Regions from separate parts of the Lysobacter yananisis genome, predicted to be linked through region 2. Evidence: riboswitches for the same ligand, from Rfam matches in the RefSeq annotation. Region 2 holds a riboswitch; each other region holds the start of a gene.
The links. A riboswitch is a leader RNA that binds a small molecule or an ion and turns the genes downstream of it on or off. The one in region 2 is predicted to bind cobalamin.

Region 1 (5,470 bases), 270 kb from region 2:
CGCAGGCGGTGCGTATCGCGAAACGGCGGCGATGCGGGTTTCGCGGTGGTCGGATTGGCGCGGTTCGCAGGGAACAAACGACGGGCGTTCGCGCATCGGCGAGCGCCCGCGTCGGTTGCCTCGGCCGCGCCGGACGCGCCGCGCACGCGGCGCGACGCATCCGCCGGACCGTCCGGCTCAGGCCTCCGCCCGCGCCGCCTCGCGCAGGCCTTGCGCCGCGCTGACCATCGCCCGCAGCGCCGCGCGCACTTCCGGCCAGCCGCGGGTCTTCAGGCCGCAGTCCGGATTGACCCACAGCTGCGCCGGTTCCAGCACGTCCAGCGCCTTGTCGAGCAGCTCGCGCATCTCCGCTTCGTCGGGCACGCGCGGGGAGTGGATGTCGTACACGCCCGGGCCGATGCCGTTGGGGTAGCGGTAGCGCACGAACGCGTCGAGCAGCTCCATGCGCGAGCGCGAGGTCTCGATCGAGATCACGTCGGCGTCGAGCGCGGCGACCGCGTCGATGATGTCGTTGAACTCGGCGTAGCACATGTGGGTGTGGATCTGGGTCGCGTCGCCGACGCCGCTGGCGGCGAGGCGGAAGCTCTCGCCGGCCCAGGCCAGGTACGCCGGCCAGTCGGCGCGGCGCAGCGGCAGGCCTTCGCGCAGCGCCGGCTCGTCGATCTGGATCGCGGCGATGCCGGCCGCCTCCAGGTCCAGCACTTCCTCGCGCAGGGCCAGGGCGATCTGCCGGCAGCTGTCGGCGCGCGGCTGGTCGTCGCGCACGAACGACCACTGCAGGATCGTCACCGGCCCGGTCAGCATGCCCTTGACCGGCTTGGCGGCGTGGTCCTGGGCGAAGCGGCTCCATTCCACCGTCATCGGCCTGGGCCGGGCGACGTCGCCGAACAGCACCGGCGGCTTGACGCAGCGCGAGCCGTAGCTCTGCACCCAGCCGTGCGAGGTGAAGGCGAAGCCGTCGAGCTGCTCGCCGAAGTACTCGACCATGTCGTTGCGCTCGAACTCGCCGTGCACCAGCACGTCGATGCCGAGCGCTTCCTGCTCGCGCAGGCACTGCACGGTTTCGTTTTCGAGGAAGGCGCGGTAACCGGCGTCGTCCAGGCGCCCGGCCTTGTGTTCGGCGCGGGCCTGGCGCACCTGCGCGGTCTGCGGGAACGAGCCGATGGTGGTGGTCGGGAACAGCGGCAGCTTCAGCCGTTGCTGCTGCAGCGCGATGCGCTGCGGATAGGCGCTGGCACGGCGGGTCATCGCCGGCTCGACCGCGGCCAGGAGCTTGCGCACCTGGGCGTTGCGCAGCAGCGGCGAGGCCAGGCGCGCGGCGCGCGCGCTGGCGGCCTGGGCCAGTTCGCCTTCGGCCGCGGCGTCGCCGGCCAGCGCGCCGGCGACCAGGCGCAGCTCTTCGATCTTCTGCTTCGCGTACGCCATCCACTGCTTCAGCGGGCCGGGCAGCTTGCGTTCCAGCTCCAGGTCGGTCGGCACGTGCAGCAGCGAGCACGACGGCGCCAGCCAGCGCGCGCGTTCGCCGGCGCGGCGGGCCAGGCTCAGCGCGGCGTCGAGGTCGGCGCGCCAGATGTTGCGGCCGTCGACCACGCCCAGGCTCAGCGCGCGGTCGGCCGGCAGCAGCGGCAGCACCGCTTCGAGCTGTTGCGGCGCGCGCACCAGATCCAAGTGCAGCGCTTCGACCGGCAACTGCGCGGCCAGCGCGGCGTTGTCGCCGAGCGCGCCGAAGTAGGTCGCGAGCAGGCGCTGCGGCGAGTCGGCCTGGGCGAGCGCGTCGAAGGCGCGGCGGTAGGCGGCGCGGTCGGCGTCGTCGAGGTCGAGCGCCAGCGCCGGCTCGTCGATCTGCACCCACTGCGCGCCGGCCGCCTTGAGCGTGGCCAGCAGCTCGGCGTAGGCCGGCAGCAGCGCGTCGAGCAGTTCGCGCGGATCGCCGCCGTCCGTGCGCTTGCCGAGCTTGAGCAGGGTGACCGGGCCGAGCAGCACCGGCCGCGCGTCCAGGCCGAGCGCGCGGGCCTGGGCCAGTTCGGCCAGCGGCTTGTCGGCGCGCAGCGAGAAGCGCTGGCCGGGTTCGAACTGCGGGACCAGGTAGTGGTAGTTGGTGTCGAACCACTTGGTCATTTCCAGCGCGCGCAGGTCGCGGCGGCCGTCCTGCAGGCCGCGGGCGAGGGCGAAATAGCCAGAGAGCGGATCGTCCTCGAACGCGGCGCGGTGCGAGGCCGGGATGGCGTCGAACAGCACGGCGGTGTCGAGGACATGGTCGTAGAGCGAGAAATCGTTGCACGGCACGCTGTCGGCGCCGGCCGCGACGGCCAGGCGCCAGTGGCGTTCGCGCAATCCGGCGGCGGTGGCCTGCAGCGCGGCCGCGTCGCGGTCGCCCTTCCAGAACGATTCCAGGGCTTGCTTGAGCTCGCGCCGCGCGCCGATGCGCGGGAAGCCGAGGGTGGTGACGCTGATCATGATCAATACCTGCGATGCGTGGGCATGACGCAGGGCAACGAAGGAGACCACGGCCGCGCCGGCCCGGACGCGGGTGCGCCGGACTGCGGATCGATCCGTTGGCTTCGACCTCCGCCCCCGCGGGCGAGCCGGCCCGCCGCGCGCATCGCGCGGACGCGACGGCGAAGCGGGACCGGAGTCGGACGGAAGGCGTACCTTCCGGTCGCGGCAGGTCTTCGGGCTCGGGACTTTGAGCGAGGAGTGAGCGCAGAGGAGTGAGAAGCGAGCAAAAGCCAAAGGGCTTTACTCGCTTCTCACTCCTCTGCGCTCACCCCTCGCTCCGCCTACTAAGGCCGCTTCCCAGGCGTACCGCCCAGTGCCAAGGCCCGTTCGTTTCCCATACCGCTGCGGGGCAGCTCCGGATTCGCACCGGATTCCCTCTGGCCGGCCGCGGCGTCAACCGTGGCCGGCGTGTCCCATCGCTTTATCTGTATGAAGCGATGTTCACCGAGACGCGGCCAAGGTACGCAGCGGGCCCGGCGAAGTCAAATGACACTGCGGCGGTTTGCGGCACCGGTCGGGCCGGGACGAACGGCATCGGGCCTGAAGGCCCTCCCAAGCGTCAGGGGCGGTGCGGCAGCGGCGGGAACATCGAAGGCTCCAGCGATCGTGGGAGGGCCTTCAGGCCCGATGCTGTCCGGTCAGATCGCCGCGCTCCCGCCACGTTTGCCGCACCTGTCGGTTGCGCGCGCGAGCGGTCCGTCCTCGCCCCGGGTTCATCCGCCCCGCGTCAACATGAAGCCCGGCCCGCCCACGCGCGTCGTGCTCGTTGAGCTTGGACGAGCCTGCCGCTAACGTTTGCAGGCGCAGCGCGCGGCGCGGGCCAGGACGGTCCCGCGCGATTCCGACTCCGGTGGCTCGACACATGGTTCCGCAACGCTCCCCGTTCCTTTCCCGCAGGCTCCTGGCCGCCGCGTTCGCGGCGTTGTGCGCGCTGGCGCTGGCCGCTTGCGGCCGGGACCCGCAGGCGCCGCCGGCCGCGGCGGTGACCCTGGGCAGCCAGAACGAGATGCCCAAGCCGGCGCCGGCGGCGGTCAGCGAAGAGGACATCCTCAAGGGCACCTACTGGCCGCCGGCCAAGCTCGACGGCGGCAGCGCCCGGATCAGCTGCGAATACGACTACCCGCGCTTCGGCGACGGCGACACCCTGGAATCGCTGGACTTCTTCAGCCTGGTCGACGCGATGTCGCCGTGCCAGCAGCGCGGGGTGGTGCGGGTGCGCTACCAGGGCAAGATCGGCGCCGGCTTCACCGCGCTGACCCAGCGGGTCGCGGCGATGGCCGCGCGCATGGAGATCCCGACCCGCATCCTCGACATCGACTCCAGCGGTGGCCACGTCGAGGAAGCGCTGCGCGCCGGCGACTCCATCGCCGAATCGGGCTGGGCGATCTGGGTGCGCGAGAACTCGGTCTGCCACAGCGCCTGCGTGCTGGTGCTGGCGGCCGGCGACACCCGCTCGATCGAGGGCAAGGTCGGCATCCACCGGCTGATGCGCGACCGCTCCACCGCCACCTCGCGCGCCGAGCTCAGCCGCGAACTGCGCGCGATCAACCAGCAGGTGCGCGATTACCTGGAGCGCAACGGCGTGGCCACCGCGGTCTCGGACCTGATGATGACCGTGGCCAACCGCGACCTGCGCATCCTGACCCCGGACGAACTCAAGCAATACGGCCTGGACGGCACCAACGCCGCCCAGGACGACCTCGACCGGATCCGTCTGGCGCGCAAGTGCGGCGACGACTTCGTCCGCCGCCGCGAATCCTTCCGCCGCGCGTTCGACGCGCAGTGCATGGGCACCGGCAAGAGCTTCGAGTCGATGCCCGAATGCGCCGAGCAGTTGCAGGCCCAGTTCGGCTTCCCGGACAAGACCTGCCCGGGCGAGAGCCCGGCCGACCTGTACGCGCGCGACCTGCCGCCGCCGTTGCTGGACGAGGCCGCGGCGGGCGAGGGCGCGGCCGAGCCCGCCGACGGCAAGCCGGCCGGCGCGGCGGGCAAGAACGAGCCGCCCGCCAAGGCCGACAAGGCGGCGAAGTAGGCGTGCTGTAGGCGAGCGGCGGCGCTGCCGCGCGCGGATTCTCTGCCGTCGCTTCCGTTCCGTTTCGCCGTGGCGTTTGCGCTGCGCGTCTGTTCCGCGGCTTCGCTTCGCCTCCGATTCGCCCCGCTTCATTACCCCGTCATTCCGGCGAAAGCCGGAACCCATTTTGCCGTTGCTCTTGCGACGGTCGGAAAAGCGGAACGGCAAAATCAAGGTGGGTTCCGGCTTTCGCCGGAATGACGGGGTGGGGGAGCGCGTTGTAGTGGAAAGCGCGGCCCGCAACCGGAGTGGCGGAGTTGGGGACGTGGTGTACCGGAAAGCGCGGCCCTCAGTCGCCGCGCCCTTCTGCTTTGAAGTCCGTCTTTACCCAGCGCCTCACCAATCGCGTCGCACCCGCGCGCCGCCGAACATCGCGCCGACGATGCCGGGCAGGGCCAGGAAATCGTGCGGGAACCCCAACGCGATCGCGCTCGCCTGTTCCAGCCGTTGCAGCTGCGCGGCGCCGAGCGCGAGCTCCAGCGCGCCGAGGTTTTGCACCAGCTGCGCTTCGGTACGCGCGCCGATCACCGGCACGATCGCGCCGGGCCGCTGCAAGGTCCACGCCAATGCGACCTGCGCCGGCGGGCGCTCAAGCTCGCGCGCGATGTCGACCACGACCTCGGCGATGTCGAGCGCGCGCTCGGTCAGCGCGCCGTTGCCGATCGCGACCGCGCGCCGGCCCTGAGCCGTGGCCGGGTCGAGGTCGGCGCGCGAATACTTGCCGGTCAGCACGCCGGAGGCCAGCGGCGACCACGCGCTCACGCCGAGGCCGAGTTCGCGCGCCATCGGCAGCAGTTCGCGCTCGCTGTCGCGCTGGGCCAGGCTGTATTCGGTCTGCAGCGCCACCAGCGGCGACCAGCCGCGCAGTTCGGCCAGGGTCTGCATGCGCGCGGCCTGCCA
Region 2 (5,470 bases):
AGTCGCTTGCGCCGTGGCGTCGAAGGCCCCCTGTAGGAGCGGCGCAAGCCGCGACCGCGCCACATCGATTACAACGAACCGTCCATCGCGGCCGCGCCCGACCCGGCGCCACACACCGCTCCCGCAGGCGCGAAACCGCGCCGCCCATCGCATCGGCAAAAAAGAAGCCCGGCCTAAGCCGGGCTCCGTTCTCATCGCTCAAGGCCGAACCGGCCCCGGCCACGCCCCGCGATCAGGGCTTGGGCGCGTAACGCAGGGTCACGAACCACTCGCGGCCCGGCTGGTTGTAGTACGACACGGTCTCGTACTCGCGGTCGAACACATTGGCCACCCGCGCCTGCAGGCTCAGCGCATCGGTGAACGCGTACTCCGCGCGCAGGTCGAACGTGCCGTAGCCGCCGAGGCGGTTGCTGTTGGCGACGTCGTCGTAGCGCGAGCCGTAACCCACCGCGGTGGCGCCGACGCGGAACTTGCCGAAGGCGCGGTCCAGGTCGATGCGCGCGCTGTGCTTGGCGCGGCGCGGCAGGTCGTTGCCGCGGTAGAAGCCGACCCGGTTCTCGGTGTCGAGCCAGCTCGCGCTCGCCGCCAGCGTCCACTCGGCGAAGGTGGTGTCGATGCCGATCTCGGCGCCGCGCATGCGCGCGCGTTCGATGTTGTTGGGCAGGTTGATCGCCGAGTCGAAGGTGATCAGCTCGTCCACGCGGGTGTCGAAACCGTCGATGCGCGCGTTGAAGTTCTCGCCGCGGTAGGCCAGGCCCAGTTCCCAGGTCTTGGACTCTTCCGGCTTGAGGTTGTGGTTGCCGAAGAACGGGTAGTACAGCTCGTTGAAGGTCGGCGCCTTGAACGCGGTGCCGTAGCCGACGGTGACGCGCCAGTGGTCGGCGAAGTTCAGGCCCCACGCGGCGCCGCCGGTGGTGTGGCCGCCGAACTGCTCGTTGTCGTCGCGGCGCACGCTGGCTTCGAACGACTGGTTGCCGAAGCGGCCCTGGTACTGGACGAAACCGGCCTTGTTGTCGCGCGAACGCTCGTCGTAGGTGGTGTCGCTGCGCACTTCGTCGCGCAGCCAATCGAAGCCCGCGCTCAGCACGTGGCCGTCGAAGAGGTTGAAATCTGCCTGCAAGGTCGCGCTGTCGCGGTTGGTGCTGAAGTACCCCATCGGCACCGCGCCGAGGAAGTTGTCGGAGCTGTCGACATTGCGCCCGCCGGTCAGCTGCACGTGCACGCGCTCGCTCGGCCGCCAGTCGATCTTGCCGCCGATCACCTGCTGCACGGTCTCGGAATAGTTGACGAAGCTGCCGTCGTAATCGTTCTGCCCTTCGGCGCGCAGCGCCTGGCCTTCCACGCTCCACTGCTCGTTGATCTCGACGCCGCCGCGCAGCGACAGCGCGTGGCTCTCGTAGCCGTCGCGGTCGGGCTCGTCGGTGAAGCAGCCGGCGAACACCGGGAAGCCGGCGCCGCGGCAGGCGTTGATGCCCTGGGTCTTGCGGAAGCTGTAATCGGCGCCGAACCAGCCGCGGCCGCCGCGGCCGCCGAAGCCGGTGCCGAACTCGACCGTGCCGTTGCTGCCGCCGCCGGCGTGCACGCGCGGGGCGAAGCCCTGGCGCTCGCGGCGGGTGAACACCTGGATCACGCCGCCGATGGCGTCGGCGCCGTACAGGCTCGAACGCGGGCCGCGCACGATCTCGATCCGGTCGATCAACTCCAGCGGCAGGTCCTGCAGCGAGGCCAGGCCCGAGGTCGGCGAACCGATGCGGAGGCCGTCGACCAGCACCAGCACGTGGTCGGATTCGCTGCCGCGCAGGAACAGCGTGGTCAGCTTGCCGGCGCCGCCCTGGTTGGCGATGGTGATGCCGGCGCGGCCGCGCAGCAGGTCGTTGAGGTCGCGCGCCTGGCTGCGCTCGATGTCGGCGCGGTCGAGCACGTCGACCGGGGTCAGCAGGTCGTTGACGCTGACCGCGGTGCGGTTGGCGGTGACCACGACCTGATCCAGGTCGGTGGGCGCACCGGCGGGCGCGGCGACGGCGGCCGCCGGCAGCGCGAGGGCGCCGGCGATGGCGAGGGACAGCAACTGGTAACGACGCATTGAAGCACTCCTGCGCGCGCGATCCTGCGCGCACGACGAACGGCGAAGGGCGGCGGCGGGGGAGGGCGAACGCAGGCGAGCCGGCGCGAAGGCGCGGCGACCGCCGCGATGCCCTCCGCATCGCAACCTGTGGGGGCTTCGGGGCCGGTCTCCGGACTTGCGGGCCGAACCGGCGGACCGGTTCCGGCGCGGCGCCTTCCCATGCCGGTGGCGCGAGGCCGGTGGCACAGTGGCGGTTGCCGCGCTGTCGACGCGCTTACCGTTGCGGGGGCAGTGCCGGACTGGCCGCGGCCGGATCGCAGATCCGCGCCGCCGGGCGTCACCGGCTTCCCGTTTCAACCCGGCGGCCTGGCCGCGGGGTCACCTCGAAGCGGGGCGCAGTGTACGCGAACCCGGCGCCGCCTGCCTGACCGGTCGGAGCCGCCCTAGGCCGCTGCAGGAGCGGCGCGAGGTGCGACCGCGCGGCGATCGCTCGCGTTACTGCTTTCGACGTGGCTGGGTTGCCGCGGTCGCGGCTTGCGCCGCTCCTGCAGGACGCGGGCGCAGCCGTGCGGCACCGGCTCAGTCGTGCCGGCCGCCCTCGTCGCGACCGTTGTCGCCGGCCGCGCCGTCGTCGTCGCGCTCGTCGCCGGCGCGTTCGTCGCCGGCGCCATCGCCATCCCCGCCGTGGCCGCCTTCCTCGCGGCCCGCGCCGAAGCCGCCGAAGCCGCCGAAGCCGCCGTCCTCATGGCGATCTTCGTTATGCACCGTCGTGCGCACCGGCGCGGCGGCCGGCTTGTTGCGCGGCGCCGGCAGCAGCGCGGTGGCCGCCTCGGCGGCCAGGATCAGCTCCTGGCGGCGCTCGTCGGGAATCTCCTGCCAATGGCAGTCCAGCAGCGCGCCTTCGATCGCGTAGAGCAGGTTCAAGGTCGGCTTGAAGCCGGCGCGCTTGACCCGCATGAACGCCTCGACCGTGCCGATCGCGGCGACGTCCTCGTGCGTGCGCAGCCCCACCTGGCGCAGCCAGGCCGCGCTCTTGGGGCCGATGTTGCGCATCTTGGTTCCGCTCATGCCAGCGACTCCACATACACCTGGGCCAAGGCTTCCAGGCCGGCCTGATCGTCGGCGTCGAAGCGGTCCGGGATCGGGCTGTCCAGGTCGAACACGCCGATCAGTTCGGCGCCGCGGGTCAGCGGCACCACCACTTCCGAGCGCGAGGCCGCGTCGCAGGCGATGTGGCCGGGGAACGCGTGCACGTCGGCCACGCGCTGGGTCTGGCGGCGGGTGGCGGCTGCGCCGCACACGCCCTTGTCGAGCGGAATGCGCACGCAGGCCGGCAGCCCTTGGAACGGGCCGACCACCAGTTCGGTGCCGTCGAAGAAATAGAAACCGACCCAATTGAGCTGCGGCAGGGCCTGGTTGACCAGCGCCGACAGATTGGCGGCGTTGGCGATGCGGTCGCGCTCGCCGTCGAGCAGGGCGCGGGCCTGGTCGACCAATTGGGCGTATTGCTCGGACTTTTGGCCCGAAAGTGTGGAGGCAGTAAACATCTTCGGAGTGTAACAGCGGCGTCCGCTGCGACTACCATGCCCACCGGGCGGCGCCGGGAAAGCGCGAGATCAGTCACAGGCGCCGCCGCCCCTTCCGACAAGCGCGCCGTCGGCCGCGCGGTCCCGTCCGCGCGCCGGGCGGCCCCAGCCGCGAGACTCCCGCATGACTTCTGCCCGCCGGCTCCCCGGCCTGTTCGTCACCGGCACCGATACCGGCATCGGCAAGTCGGTCGCCAGCGCCGCCCTGTTGCACGCCCTGCGCGCCGGCGGCGCGCGCGCGGTCGGCATGAAGCCGGTCGCCAGCGGCTGCGAGCCCGGCCCGGACGGCTGGCGCAACGAGGACGCGTTGCTGCTGCAGGCCGCCAGCGATCCGCGGCCGCGCTACGAAGACGTCAACCCGTACGCCCTGCCGCAGCCGCTGGCGCCGGAGATCGCCGCGGCCGAAGCCGGCGTCGAGATCGCGCTGGGTCCGATCCTGGCCGCGCACGCGCGGCTGGCCGCCCAGGCCGACACCGTGGTGGTCGAGGGCGTCGGCGGCTGGGCCGCGCCGGTCAGCGCTCAGCTCGACCAGATCGACCTGGTGCGCGCGCTGAAACTGCCGGTGGTGCTGGTGGTCGGCCTGCGCCTGGGCGCGATCAACCACGCCCGGCTGAGCGCGCGCGCGATCCAGGCCGACGGAGCCGAGCTGATCGGTTGGATCGCCAATGGCATCGACCCGCACATGGCGCGCGCCGACGAGAACTTCGAGATCCTGCGCCGGCGCCTGCCGGCGCCGTGCTGGGGCCGGCTGCCGCATGCGGCGCAGCCCGCCCCGGCGACCCTGGCCGGTGCATTGCGCCCGGTCTTCTGAATCCCGAACTCCTCCTGTAGGAGCGGCGCAAGCCGCGACCGCGGAGTTTCCGCTCGCGTCGCAGATACCGCCGCAGTCGCGTTGCCGCAGTCGCGGCTGGCGCCGCCCCTACCGGGCGCTTCCGATCCTCCGGCCGGGGCCTGCGCACCGTGCAAACGAAAAAACCCGACAGCTCGCGCTGCCGGGTTTCTTCATCGCATCGGGCCGCCGGGAGAGAGGCGGCGGCCGCGAGGCTTACTTGGCGGCCGGAGCGGCGGCCTTGGCCGCGGCCTTGGTGGCCTTCTCGACGTTGGCCTGGGTCGCCTTGGCGGCGGTCTCGACCTGCGACTTGGCCAGCTCGGCGATCGCTTCGTTGGTCTTCAGGGTGCGGCCGAAGGCTTCCTGGCCGGTGCTGACGGCGCGCTCGACGTTCTCGCGAGCCACCTGCACGCCCTTCGGGAACAGGGTCTTGAGGGCGTCGAAGTCGCGGGCCTCGGCGGCTTCGCCGAAGAAGGCGAAGGTGGCGTTGACGCGGTCTTCGATCGCGGCGATCTGCAGGCCGAACACGGCCTCGGCGTTGTCGAGGGCCAGGCGGTTGACCTGAGCGGCCGTGTCCGCGAACTGGCGCGTGGCGGCGGCGAACTGTTCGTTGAACTGCTGGTACATGGCTTAGCTCCTGAAAAGGTGGCCCAGACGGAGGGCGACTGGATTGTGCGATGCAGCATAGACCGGCTTTTGTTGCGCCGCAACATGGTGCCGACCAGCGGTCCTGAATCGTTCAGAAAACCTGCCGGTTCAGTCAGTTACGGGGTTGCTACCTGAATAGGCAAAGCGGCTTCGCTGCGCGGACCTGCGCCGATCCGCCCGGCCACGCTGGCGGGGGCGGATGTCGATACGGTGGCGCGCGCATGACCCGACCCGGAAGCGGGCGCGGCATCGGTTTGCGTCGCAGATGCCGGCGCGAAGCGCCGGCGCCGGGTCACTCGCCGCGGTAGCGGCTGCCGGCGGTGCAGGTCTCGTGGACCACGA
Region 3 (5,470 bases), 280 kb from region 2:
AGCTGGCGGCGCTGGCCAGGCCGGCCAGCGCGATCAGCAACGCGCCGGCGAAGTTGGCGTTGAGGAAGATCCAGCGCGCGTCCCAGATCTCGTCGCTGGCGCCGATCGCGAAGGCCATCGCCGCGGCCAGTTGCAAGCCGGCGCCGGTCAGCTGCGGCAGCAGGCGCTGCTGGCGCAGGCCGAGCCAGACCAACGCCGCGCCTTCCAGCGCGAACACGCAGGCGGTGGCCTCGGCGGCGAGCGCCAGCGGCACCGCCAGGGTCGCGAAGCCCACCCCGAGCAGCGCGTACGGCGTGCTCAGCGCGAAGAAGCGCGAGTCGCGGCGCAGCCACCACGCCAGCGCCGCGTACAGCGCGCCCAGGCCCAGCGCGCAGAACGCCAGCGGCATGCGCGCGCCTTGCAGCAGCCCGGCCTGCAGGCTGAAGGCGATCAGCGGCGTGCCGAACACCAGGCAGCCGTCGATCAGGTCGCGCCGGCCGGCGGCGCGGCGGCGCGCGTACAGCACCGGGATCAGCAGATAGAAGGCGAAGAACAGCAGCAGGAACGGCTCGGTGGTCGAGTAATGCTCCGGCCGGTACTTGAGCACGCCCCACAGCGTGCCGATGCCCCAGGTGAAGGCGAAGCCGAGCAGGTTCAGCACCCGCCACGGCCGCCACCAGGCGATGGCGAAGATGCCGGCGTTGAGCACGGCGTAGTAGCCGAACAGGGCGACGTGGTTGCCCGAGCCGGTCGACAGCCAGATCGGCGCGAGGAAGCCGGCGAGGATCGCGAACACCGCCAGCGCCATCGCGTTCTGCTTCACCGACAGCACGCCGGTGCCGGCCACCAGCACCACGCTCAGCGCGAACGCGGCGCCGGCCGGGATCATGCCGTAGAGCTTGAACGCGGCGAACACCACCAACAGCAGCACGCCGATCGCGCCGCCCTGCAGGCTCAGCGCGAACACCCGCTTGCGTTCGCGCTGGCGCCAGCCGAACACCAGCGCGGCCATCGCCGCGGCGGCGACGCCGGCCAGGCGCAGTTCCACCGGCACCCGCATCCAGCCCTGGTCGCTGGCGTACTTGAGCAGGGCGGCGACGCCGGCCAGCAGCACCAGCATGCCGACCTTGACCGGCACGTTGCCCTCGGTGAACCAGCGCCGCAGCCAGCGCGCGGCGACGGTGACGACGTCCGGCTGAGCCGGCGCGCGCGGCGCCTGCGGGCGCGGCGGCGGCACCGGCGCGGCGGGCGTCGAGGTCGGGGGCACCGAAGTCGAGGGCGGCGCAGCCGCGGGCAGCGGCGGCGGTTGCGCCGGGGTCGCCGCGGGGCGCTCTGGTGCCGCGCTCGCAGGGCCGGGGGCGGCCGGGACGGCGACGGAAGGCGCCGAAACGCGCTCGCCCTGCGCCCGCGCCGCGGCCTCGCGTGCGCTCGATTCGGCCAGGGTCGCCTGGTGGCCCGCCGGTCCGCCCGACTGGCGCAGGCGCTCGACTTCGCGCTCCAGCCCGCTCACCCGGCCGCGCAGCGAGCCGAGCTGGACCAGCGCGACCACCAGCAGCACCGGTACCGCCAGGACCGCGAGGACCAGCAAGACAATCAGCGATTCCATCACGTTTCCCCTATCCTTATGGCGGGCACGTTACACCAACCACGGCACCTTGCGGGGGTGTCCTTCACCCCGTGCATACCTTGCTGACTCACCACATATCGCGTTGACGAAATCGACGAACCCCACTATGTTGTGTCCGTCGGTGCCGGTCGAGAGACCGGCTGAATAGGGAAGCCGGTAGGGAGGGCCCGCGGATCGCCGCGCGGCCGCCGAAGCCGGCGCTGCCCCGCAGCGGTATGGGAAACGAACGGGCCATGGCACTGGGCGCGACAAGCGCCTGGGAAGCGGCCCCAGTAGGACAAAAGCGAGGAACGAGCGGAGAGGAGTGAGGAGTGAGCGAAGGCGGATCGCTGCGGCTCGCTCCTCACTCCTCTCCGCTCTGTTTCTGGCTCTGAGTCCCGAGCCCGAAGACCTGCCGACAGCCGCGCGTCGCACAACCGCGCGGTCCCGGCCCAATGGAGTCTTCGGGGGAAGACCGGCCGGTGTCGCGGCACGACGGGGCCACCGTCGCGTCCGACCGCTTCGGCGCCATGCGCGGAGCGGCCCGTGCCCGGAACCTTCCGGCGCGCGCGACACCCAGCCAGCGCTCCGACGCTCCGCGCCCGCGGGGGCACGGCCGTGCCGTCGGCGACGCCGCTTTATGCGGTTCGCTGCCGATGGCGCGTCCGCGTTCTCCGCACCGTGCACCCACGCCCCGGAGCAATGCCATGACCACACTGGAAACCGATTCGTCCGTCGCCCCCGCCGCGGACGCCGCCGCCGCCCCCGCTACCAACGTCAAACCGGCACGCAGCGCACAAGACGCGCCCGGCTTCGCGCTGACCCCGCCGGCCGCGAACCTGACGATGAGCGTGACCAAGCGCAGCGGCCGCCGCGAGCCGGTCGACCTCAACAAGATCGTGCGCGCGGTGACCCGCTGCGCCGAAGGCTTGTATTCGGTCGACCCGATGCGCGTGTCCACCCGCACCATCTCCGGCCTGTACGACGGCGCGACCACGCGCGAGCTCGACGAGCTGTCGATCCGCACCGCCGCGCTGCTGACCGCCGAAGAGCCCGAATACGGCCGCCTGGCCGCGCGCCTGCTCGCCGGGGTGATCGAGAAGGAAGTCGCCGGGATCGAGATCCACGCGTTCTCGCAGTCGGTCCAGCGCGGCTTCGACCTGGGCCTGATCAACCAGCGCCTGCTCGACTTCGTCCAGGCCAACGCGCGCAAGCTCAACGACGCGATCGACCGCAACCTCGACGCCAAGTTCGACTACTTCGGCCTGCGCACCCTGTACGACCGCTACCTGCTGCGCCACCCGACCGCGCGCACCGTCATCGAGACCCCGCAGCAGTTCTTCCTGCGCATCGCCTGCGCGCTGAGCGAAGACGTGTCCGACGCGCTGGCGCTGTACCGGCGCATGGCCCAGCTCGACTACATCCCGTCCTCGCCGACCCTGTTCAACTCCGGCACCACCCACGAACAGCTGTCGAGCTGCTTCCTGCTGGATTCGCCGGAAGACTCGCTGGAAGCGATCTACAAGCGCTACATGGACGTGGCCAAGCTGAGCAAGTTCAGCGGCGGCATCGGCCTGAGCTACACCCGCATCCGCGCGCGCGGCTCGCTGATCCGCTCGACCAACGGCCTGAGCAACGGCATCGTGCCGTGGCTGAAGACGCTCGACGCCTCGGTCGCCGCGGTCAACCAGGGCGGCAAGCGCAAGGGCGCGGCCTGCGTGTACCTGGAGCCGTGGCACGCCGACATCGAAGAGTTCCTGGAACTGCGCGACAACACCGGCGACGAAGCGCGCCGCACCCACAACCTCAACCTCGCCAACTGGATTCCCGACGAATTCATGCGCCGGGTCGAGGCCGACGCCGACTGGTCGCTGTTCGACCCGGCCAAGGTGCCGCAGCTGACCGACCTGTGGGGCGAGTCGTTCGAACGCGCCTACCGCGCCGCCGAGGCCGCCGGCCAAGCGGTCAAGAAGGTCAAGGCGCGCGACATCTACGCGCGGATGATGCGCACCCTGGCGCAGACCGGCAACGGCTGGATGAACTTCAAGGACAAGTCCAACCGCGCCTGCAACCAGACCCTGCGCGACGGCAACGTGGTGCACCTGTCGAACCTGTGCACCGAGATCCTGGAAGTGACCTCGCAGGACGAAACCGCGGTGTGCAACCTCGGCTCGATCAACCTGTCGCACCACGTCGAAATCTTCGAGGATGGCAAGGGCGCGTTCGATTTCGAAAAGCTCGCCGAGACCGTGCGCCTGGCCGTGCGCCAGCTCGACCGCGTGATCGACCTGAACTTCTACCCGATCGAGACCGCGCGCCGCGCCAACCTGCGCTGGCGTCCGGTCGGCCTCGGCACGATGGGCCTGCAGGACGTGTTCTTCAAGCTGCGCCTGCCGTTCGACTCCGAGCCGGCGCGCAAGCTCGGCCGCGAGATCGCCGAAGCCATCTACTTCCACGCCCTGTCGGCGTCGAACGAACTGGCGATGGAGCACGGCAAGCACCCCGGCTACGAAGACACCCGCGCCAGCATCGGCGAACTGCAGTTCGAAGCCTGGGGCGTGGAACCGTCGCAGCCGGAGCGCTGGACCGAGCTACGCGCACGCATCAAGCAGCACGGCCTGCGCAACTCGCTGCTGGTGGCGATCGCGCCGACCGCGACCATCGCCTCGATCGCCGGCTGCTACGAGTGCATCGAGCCGCAGGTGTCGAACCTGTTCAAGCGCGAGACCCTGTCGGGCGACTTCCTGGTGGTCAACAAGTACCTGGTCGAGGAGCTCAAGAAGCTCGGCATGTGGACGCCGGAAATGCGCGACCGGATCAAGATGGCCGAAGGCTCGATCCAGGCGGTGACGGAGATCCCCGAATCGCTGCGCCAGGTCTACCGCACCGCGTGGGAACTGCCGATGCGTTCGCTGATCGACATGGCCGCCGACCGCGGCGCGTTCATCGATCAAAGCCAGTCCTTGAACCTGTTCATCGAGAGCCCGAACATCGGCCAGCTCAGCTCGATGTACATGTACGCCTGGAAGAAGGGCCTGAAGACCACGTACTACCTGCGCTCGCGTCCGGCGACCAAGATCGCCAAGACAACGGTCAGCGCGCCGGCCGCAGCGCCGGTGGCGCCGAAGCCGGAATACACCGAGAGCGACGCGATCGCCTGCTCGCTGGAAAATCCGGAAGCCTGCGAGGCTTGCCAGTAAGGTCGAGAAGTGAGCGGAGAGGAGTGAGGAGTGAGCAAGGGCGGTCAGGGGTGCCTGGCTGCTCTTCTCAGGACGGTGAGCATGCGGCTTATCTCGTCGATCAGCGATTTTATTTCTGGCAGATCGGCGGTTCGCAACCAGCCTACCCGCTCGCAAATCAGCAACTGGGTGTGTAGCTCCGCCAAAGATCCGTGCGCGATCGACAGAAACTGCCGTCTCTCGCGCTTGGATTCGCGAGTCCATCCCTCAGCCGTATTGCTCGGCACCGAAATTGCCGCCCTGTTGAGTTGCGACCTCATACCGAATCGCTCCATCGCCGGCAATTGCCGAGACACCAGACAGACCTTTTCGGCCAGTCGAATAGCTTTATTCCAGACAACAGTTTCTTGGTAGTGCACGACGGCCTCCTTGCCCCCAAGGTCTCAGCTCGCCGGCACACCTGCATTAGGAAAACCGCCCATGTCCTCGTCAGCGATGTCCTCGCTCACTCCTCACTCCTCTCCGCTCACTCCTAAGCTGCTCGATCCAGGCTTCGACCTGACCCTGCGCCCGATGCGCTACGCGCAGTTCTACGAGATGTACCGCGACGCCATCCGCAACACCTGGACCGTCGAGGAAGTGGATTTCTCCCAGGACGTCAACGACCTCAAGCACAAGTTCGGCCCGGCCGAGCGGCATCTGATCG
Region 4 (5,470 bases), 2.3 Mb from region 2:
GGTCGCGGCGACCTGACCGGAAAGCATCGGGCCTGAAGGTCCTCCCACAAAAGCATGAAGGCCATCCCACAAGAGCATGCAGCCCTTCCCACAAAAGCAGCATGCAGGCCCTCCCGCAAAAGCGCGAAGGCCCGGGACTGGGCCCGGGCCTTCATGCGCTCAGGTTTCAGCGCGCCGAGCGCCTCACCACTTGTAACCCACCTTCAAGTACGCGAACGCGCCGTTGAACCCGAACGGCGAGGCGGTGTTGTACGGCAGGTAGTTGCGGGTGCCGCGCACCAGCTTGGACTCGTCGGGGTATTCGTTGAGCACGTTGTCGCCGCCGACGGTGAAGTCCCAGCGGTCCAGGCGGTAGGTCGCGGCCAGGTCCAGGGTCCACTTGGCACTGAAGGTCTGGTCCTGCAACGGGTCGCTCGCGTGCAGTTCGGTGAACTCGCCGTAGCGGGTGGCGGTGGCGGTGAGGTTCCAGTTGCCGCTCTTCCAGTCGCCGGCGAGGAAGAACTTGTCGCGCGGCGCGCCCTTGGTGATGCGGCCGATCTCGGTGCGGCCGATGCGCACCGCGGCCGGGTCGATCGCCGCCAGCCGCGGCGGGTTCGGCGCGATGTTCTCGATCTCGGTCTTGGAATAGTTGTAGCCGGCGGTGGTGCTGAGCTTGCCGTTGCCGACGTCCCAGCCGTAGGTCGCGATCAGGTCCACGCCCTGGGTCTTGGTGTCGACCGCGTTGGTGAAATAGCGGCCGCCGCCGATGCCGGGATAGCCGTTGGCCTGCAGGTAGTTGCGCACCGCGGTGCTGGTCAGGTTCTCCGACAGCAGGATGCGGTCGTCGACCTTGATCTGGTACGCGTCGAGGGTGATGTACAGGCCGTCGGCCGGCTGCAGCACCAGGCCCAGGCTGTAGTTGGTCGATTCCTCTGCCTTCAGCGGTTCCGAACCCAACGCCACCGCGGCCGGGTTGTCGACGCGGAAGGTGCCGATCTCGTACGGCACGCCGCTGATGAAGTTGGTGGCGATGGACTGGAAGTACTGCTGCTGCAGCGACGGCGCGCGGAAGCCGGTGGACACGGTGGCGCGCAGCGCGACCGCGTCGGTGAAGGCGTAGCGCGCCGACAGCTTGCCCGAGGTGGTGTCGCCGAAGTCGCTGTAGCTCTCGTAGCGCGCGGCCAGGCCGGCGGAGAACTTGTCGGTCAGGTCGCCTTCCACGTCGAGATAGAACGAATAGCTGTGGCGGTCGAACTCGCCGGCGTCGCTGGCGCGGAAGCCCGAGAACACCTGCGCGCCCGGCAGCACCTGGCCGTTGGACGCGGGCACGCCGCCGTTGGCGTAGGACAGGAACTCGCCGGCGCGCTGGCTGAATTCCTCGCCGCGCCATTCCGCGCCCCAGGCGAAGGTGATCGGGTACTTCCAGCCGAAGTCCACCGGGCGGGTGAAGTCCAGGTTCAACACGTGCTGGGTCACTTCCAGCGCGCCGGCGTAGAACTTGGTCGGCGAACTCGGGCCCAGGCTGCGGTTGAGCGTGTTCTCGATGTCGAAGGTCAGGCCGTTGTGGCCGTAGTTGTAACTCAGGTCGATCTGGGTGCCGCCGGCGGTTTCGCTGCGCACGCCGAACACCGCGGCGCGGTCCTTGCTGACGTTGTGGATCTGCGGCAGGAAACCGTTGGGATAGATCGAGGGGATGTTGCGCGGATCGGCGGCGAAGCGGAAATAGCCGTTCGACAGCACGTCGCGTTCGCTGTAGCTGCCGAAGGAATAGAACGACAGGTAGTCCACCGGCTTGAATTCGCCGTTGTAGGAGAACGCGCCGTGGTCGATCTCCGGATCGCCGTAGCGCTGTTCGACCACGCCCTGGAACGGCCGCGCGCGGTTGGTGTTGTCCTGGTGGCCGCCTTGCGCGGCCAGGCGCAGCCAGCCGCGCTCGCCTTCCAGGCCGAGGTCGCCGGAGAGCTGGTACTGCTCGCCGTCGCCGGCGCTGTACTGGCCGTAGCGCGCGGCGATCGAGCCGCCGCTGCCGGAACCCTTCAGCACCACGTTGACCACGCCGGCGATGGCGTCGGAGCCGTACTGCGCGGACGCGCCGTCGCGCAGCACTTCCACTCGCTCGATCGAGGCGATCGGGATCGCGTTGAGGTCCACCGGCGAAGAGCCGCGGCCCTGGCTGCCGTTGAGGTTGATCAGCGCGGTGGTGTGGCGGCGCTTGCCGTTGACCAGCACCAGCACCTGATCGGGCGCGAGGCCGCGCAACTGCGCCGGGCGCACCGCGTCGGTGCCGTCGGTGATCGCCGGGCGCGGGAAGTTCAGCGAGGGCAGGGCGCGCGACAGCGCGGTCGCCAGCTCGACCGTGCCGGTGGCTTCCAGGGTCTCGGGGGTGATGATGTCGATCGGCGCGGTCGACTCGGCGACGGTGCGGTCGGACACGCGCGTGCCGGTGACGATGACCTGGTCGAGGGTCTTGGCGTCGGCCTGGGCGGGTTGCTGGGCCAGGACGGCGGGGGCGGCGGTCAGGCTCAAGGCGATGGCCAAGCCGAGGGCGAGCGGGTGGCGGACGCGGAGACCGGGGCGGGCGAGCGTGCGGCTGGCGTGCATGAAGACTCCTGCATGGGGGACTGACAGCGATGTCATCCGGGTTTAACACGGTCATAACAACCCGGTCAATGAAGCGGCCAGGAACCGGCTAACGCAAGTAATCAAAAAGTGGTAGGCGCCTCGTTTTCGGCGCTGCGCCGCGGATCGCGGGCAAAAAGAACCGCCGGTCGCATATGCGCGGCGAGCCGGCGGCCGGAAAACGAACAAGGATCGGGGGTGTGGCGCGGGGCCCGATCGCACGCAGGCCCGCCGCCAGCATGGCCGCGGATGCGGCGACGATTGAATAGGACCGGTCCGAAACAGGGCCGCGTGCTGGCGGTGCCGTTCGCTCGCCCGGGCGTCGCGACTGTTAAGATGCGCGCGCTCAAGGTGATCGCCGGCACAGTCCGGCGATTGAAACGGGAATCCGGTCGCGCCGCGGGTCTGTTCGCCAGAACGGTCCGCGCGCTCAAGCCGGAGCTGCCCCCGCAACGGTAGGCGAGTCCACGCACCGCAACGGCCACTGTGCTTCATGCATGGGAAGGCGCGGCGCCGGAACCTCGGACAAGGACGCTCGACAGGTTCCACTCGCAAGCCCGGAGACCGGCCTGGAGCGCGAACCGACCGGCGGCGGGCCTGGTGGCGGAGCGAGCGCGCCTGTGCGTGTCCTTCCGCGCTGTTTTCGCGCCGGTCCCGACCCTTGTCGGCCGCGCGGGAGAGCGCGGCCCTGGAGACCCGCAGGCCATGCAGCACCGCTTCGTCCGTTCCCCGCGCCGCGCGCTCGCGCCGGCCCTGGCCATCGCCCTGTCCGCCGCGGCCGCCACCGCCCCTGCCGCGCCGGCGGTCGATCTCGACCAGGTCGTGGTCACCGCCACCCGCACCGCGCAGACCCAGGACGCGACCCTGGCCGCGGTCACCGTGATCGACCGCGCCGACATCGAGCGCCTGCAGCCTTCGTCGCTGCCGGACCTGTTGCGCGGCACGCCGGGCGCGTCGCTGGCCAACAACGGCGGGCCGGGCAAAAGCACCTCGCTGTTCCTGCGCGGCAGCGAATCCGATCACGTGCTGGTGCTGGTCGACGGGATCAAGCTCGGTTCGGCCACCAGCGGCGGCGCCTCGCTGCAGGACATCCCGGTCGAGCAGATCGAGCGCGTGGAGATCGTGCGCGGCCCGTTCTCCAGCCTGTACGGCTCGGAAGCCATCGGCGGCGTGATCCAGATCTTCACCCGCCGCCCGCAGGGGCCGTTCGCGCCGAGCTTCAGCGTCGGCATCGGCAGCAACAAGACCCATCGCGCGTCCGCCGGCGTGGCCGGAAAGGGCGAGCGCGGCTGGTATTCGATCAACGCCGCGCACGAGGACACCGACGGCATCGACGCCTGCCGCGGCAAGCCGTCGCCGGGCGGCGCCGGCTGCTTCACCTATTCGCCCGATCGCGACGGCTACCGCAATTCGTCGCTGACCCTGCAGGGCGGCTACCGCTTCAACGAGCAGTGGGACGGCGAGGCGCGGGTGTTTCGAGCCGAGGGTTACAACGAATACGACGGCAGCCAGAACAACCAGGCCGACACCGTCCAGCAGGTCGCCGGCGCGAAGCTGCGCTACCGCCCGAGCGACCGCCTCGCGTTGAGCCTCAACGCCGGCCGCAGCTGGGACCTCAGCGAGCAATACAAGGACGGCAAGTACTCCAGCACCTTCGACACCCGCCGCCAGCTCGGCTCGCTGCAGGGCGACCTCGGCCTCGGCGGCGGCCTGCTGAGCCTGGGCTTCGACTGGCAGCGCGACGAAGTCGAAAGCAACACCGCCTACAAGCGCGACGCGCGCGTGCTGCGCGGCGCGTTCGGCCAGTACCAGCGCGAGTTCGGCGCGCACGCGCTGCAGGCCAGCCTGCGCCGCGACGACGACAGCCAGTTCGGCGGCGAAACCACCGGCAGCGTGCTGTGGGGCTGGAACTTCGCCGACGCGCTGCGGCTGACCGCGAGCTACGGCACCGCGTTCAAGGCGCCGACCTTCAACGAGCTGTATTACCCGGGGTACGGCAATCCGGACCTGGGCCCGGAAACCTCGCGCAGCTTCGAACTGGGCCTGCGCGGCACCTTCGGCGAGGGCGGCCGCCAGGTGTGGTCGCTCAACGCCTACCAGACCCGGATCGACGATCTGATCGCCTACGACGCCTCCATCGGCCTGCCCGGCAACGTCGACCGCGCCCGCATCCGCGGCCTGGAAGCGGCGCTGGACACGCGCGTGGCCGGCTGGGACCTGCGCGCCAGCGCGACCTGGCTGGACCCGCGCAACGACAGCCGCGGCGGCTACCGCGACAACATCCTGCCGCGGCGCGTGCGGCAGAGCGCGCGCATCGACCTGGACCGCCGCTTCGAACTCGACCGCGGCGACGCGTTCTCGCTCGGCGCCAGCGTCTACGCCGCCGGCCAGCGCTACGACGACCTCGCCAACAAGCGCGAACTCGGCGGCTACGCCCTGGCCGACCTGCGCCTGGGCTACGCGCTGGGCACGGACTGGAGCGTGCAGCTGGCGGCCAACAACCTGTTCGACAAGCGCTACGAAACCGCGGCCTTCTACAATCAGCCCGGACGCACCTACCTGCTGAGCCTGCGCTACCGTCCCAACCGCTGAACCCGCCCGCGCCGGCCGCGCGCGCGGCCGGCCCCGACCGAGAGACGACGATGATCTCCACGACCCAGTCCCAGCCGAACCGCCCGGCCCCGCGCCGGCACGAACTGCGGCCGCTGCTCGCGGGCCCCGCGCAACTGGCGATCCTGGCCGTGCTGCTGACGCTGATGGCCGCGACCCGTTTCCACGCGGTCGGCAGCGCGCTGCACCTGCCGGACGCATCGATGGCGGTGTTCTTCCTCGGCGGCCTGTACCTGCAGCGCCACCGGCTGTTCGCCGGGCT

Region 1: another riboswitch for cobalamin. It lies ahead of metE (5-methyltetrahydropteroyltriglutamate--homocysteine S-methyltransferase); the one in region 2 lies ahead of btuB (TonB-dependent vitamin B12 receptor).
Region 3: another riboswitch for cobalamin. It lies ahead of RDV84_RS01755 (ribonucleoside-diphosphate reductase subunit alpha); the one in region 2 lies ahead of btuB (TonB-dependent vitamin B12 receptor).
Region 4: another riboswitch for cobalamin. It lies ahead of btuB (TonB-dependent vitamin B12 receptor); the one in region 2 lies ahead of btuB (TonB-dependent vitamin B12 receptor).

What each region holds. Positions count from the first base shown of each region.
Region 1 is NZ_CP133568.1:398,697-404,166, reverse strand. It holds gene metE (5-methyltetrahydropteroyltriglutamate--homocysteine S-methyltransferase) at 178-2,457, opposite strand; cobalamin riboswitch at 2,647-2,916, opposite strand; gene RDV84_RS01780 (COG3904 family protein) at 3,362-4,531, shown strand; gene RDV84_RS01775 (aldo/keto reductase) at 4,907-5,470, opposite strand, start outside.
Region 2 is NZ_CP133568.1:670,936-676,405, reverse strand. It holds gene btuB (TonB-dependent vitamin B12 receptor) at 233-2,083, opposite strand; cobalamin riboswitch at 2,221-2,453, opposite strand; gene RDV84_RS02920 (TfoX/Sxy family protein) at 2,645-3,133, opposite strand; gene RDV84_RS02915 (GAF domain-containing protein) at 3,130-3,612, opposite strand; gene bioD (dethiobiotin synthase) at 3,776-4,462, shown strand; gene RDV84_RS02905 (phasin family protein) at 4,697-5,107, opposite strand; gene queD (6-carboxytetrahydropterin synthase QueD) at 5,421-5,470, opposite strand, start outside.
Region 3 is NZ_CP133568.1:391,315-396,784, forward strand. It holds gene RDV84_RS01750 (DUF2339 domain-containing protein) at 1-1,585, opposite strand, end outside; cobalamin riboswitch at 1,709-2,019, shown strand; gene RDV84_RS01755 (ribonucleoside-diphosphate reductase subunit alpha) at 2,431-4,785, shown strand; gene RDV84_RS01760 (four helix bundle protein) at 4,830-5,183, opposite strand; gene RDV84_RS01765 (ribonucleotide-diphosphate reductase subunit beta) at 5,245-5,470, shown strand, end outside.
Region 4 is NZ_CP133568.1:2,952,470-2,957,939, forward strand. It holds gene RDV84_RS26355 (DUF6053 domain-containing protein) at 1-78, opposite strand, end outside; gene RDV84_RS12505 (TonB-dependent receptor plug domain-containing protein) at 184-2,580, opposite strand; cobalamin riboswitch at 2,931-3,185, shown strand; gene btuB (TonB-dependent vitamin B12 receptor) at 3,304-5,190, shown strand; gene RDV84_RS12515 (hypothetical protein) at 5,241-5,470, shown strand, end outside.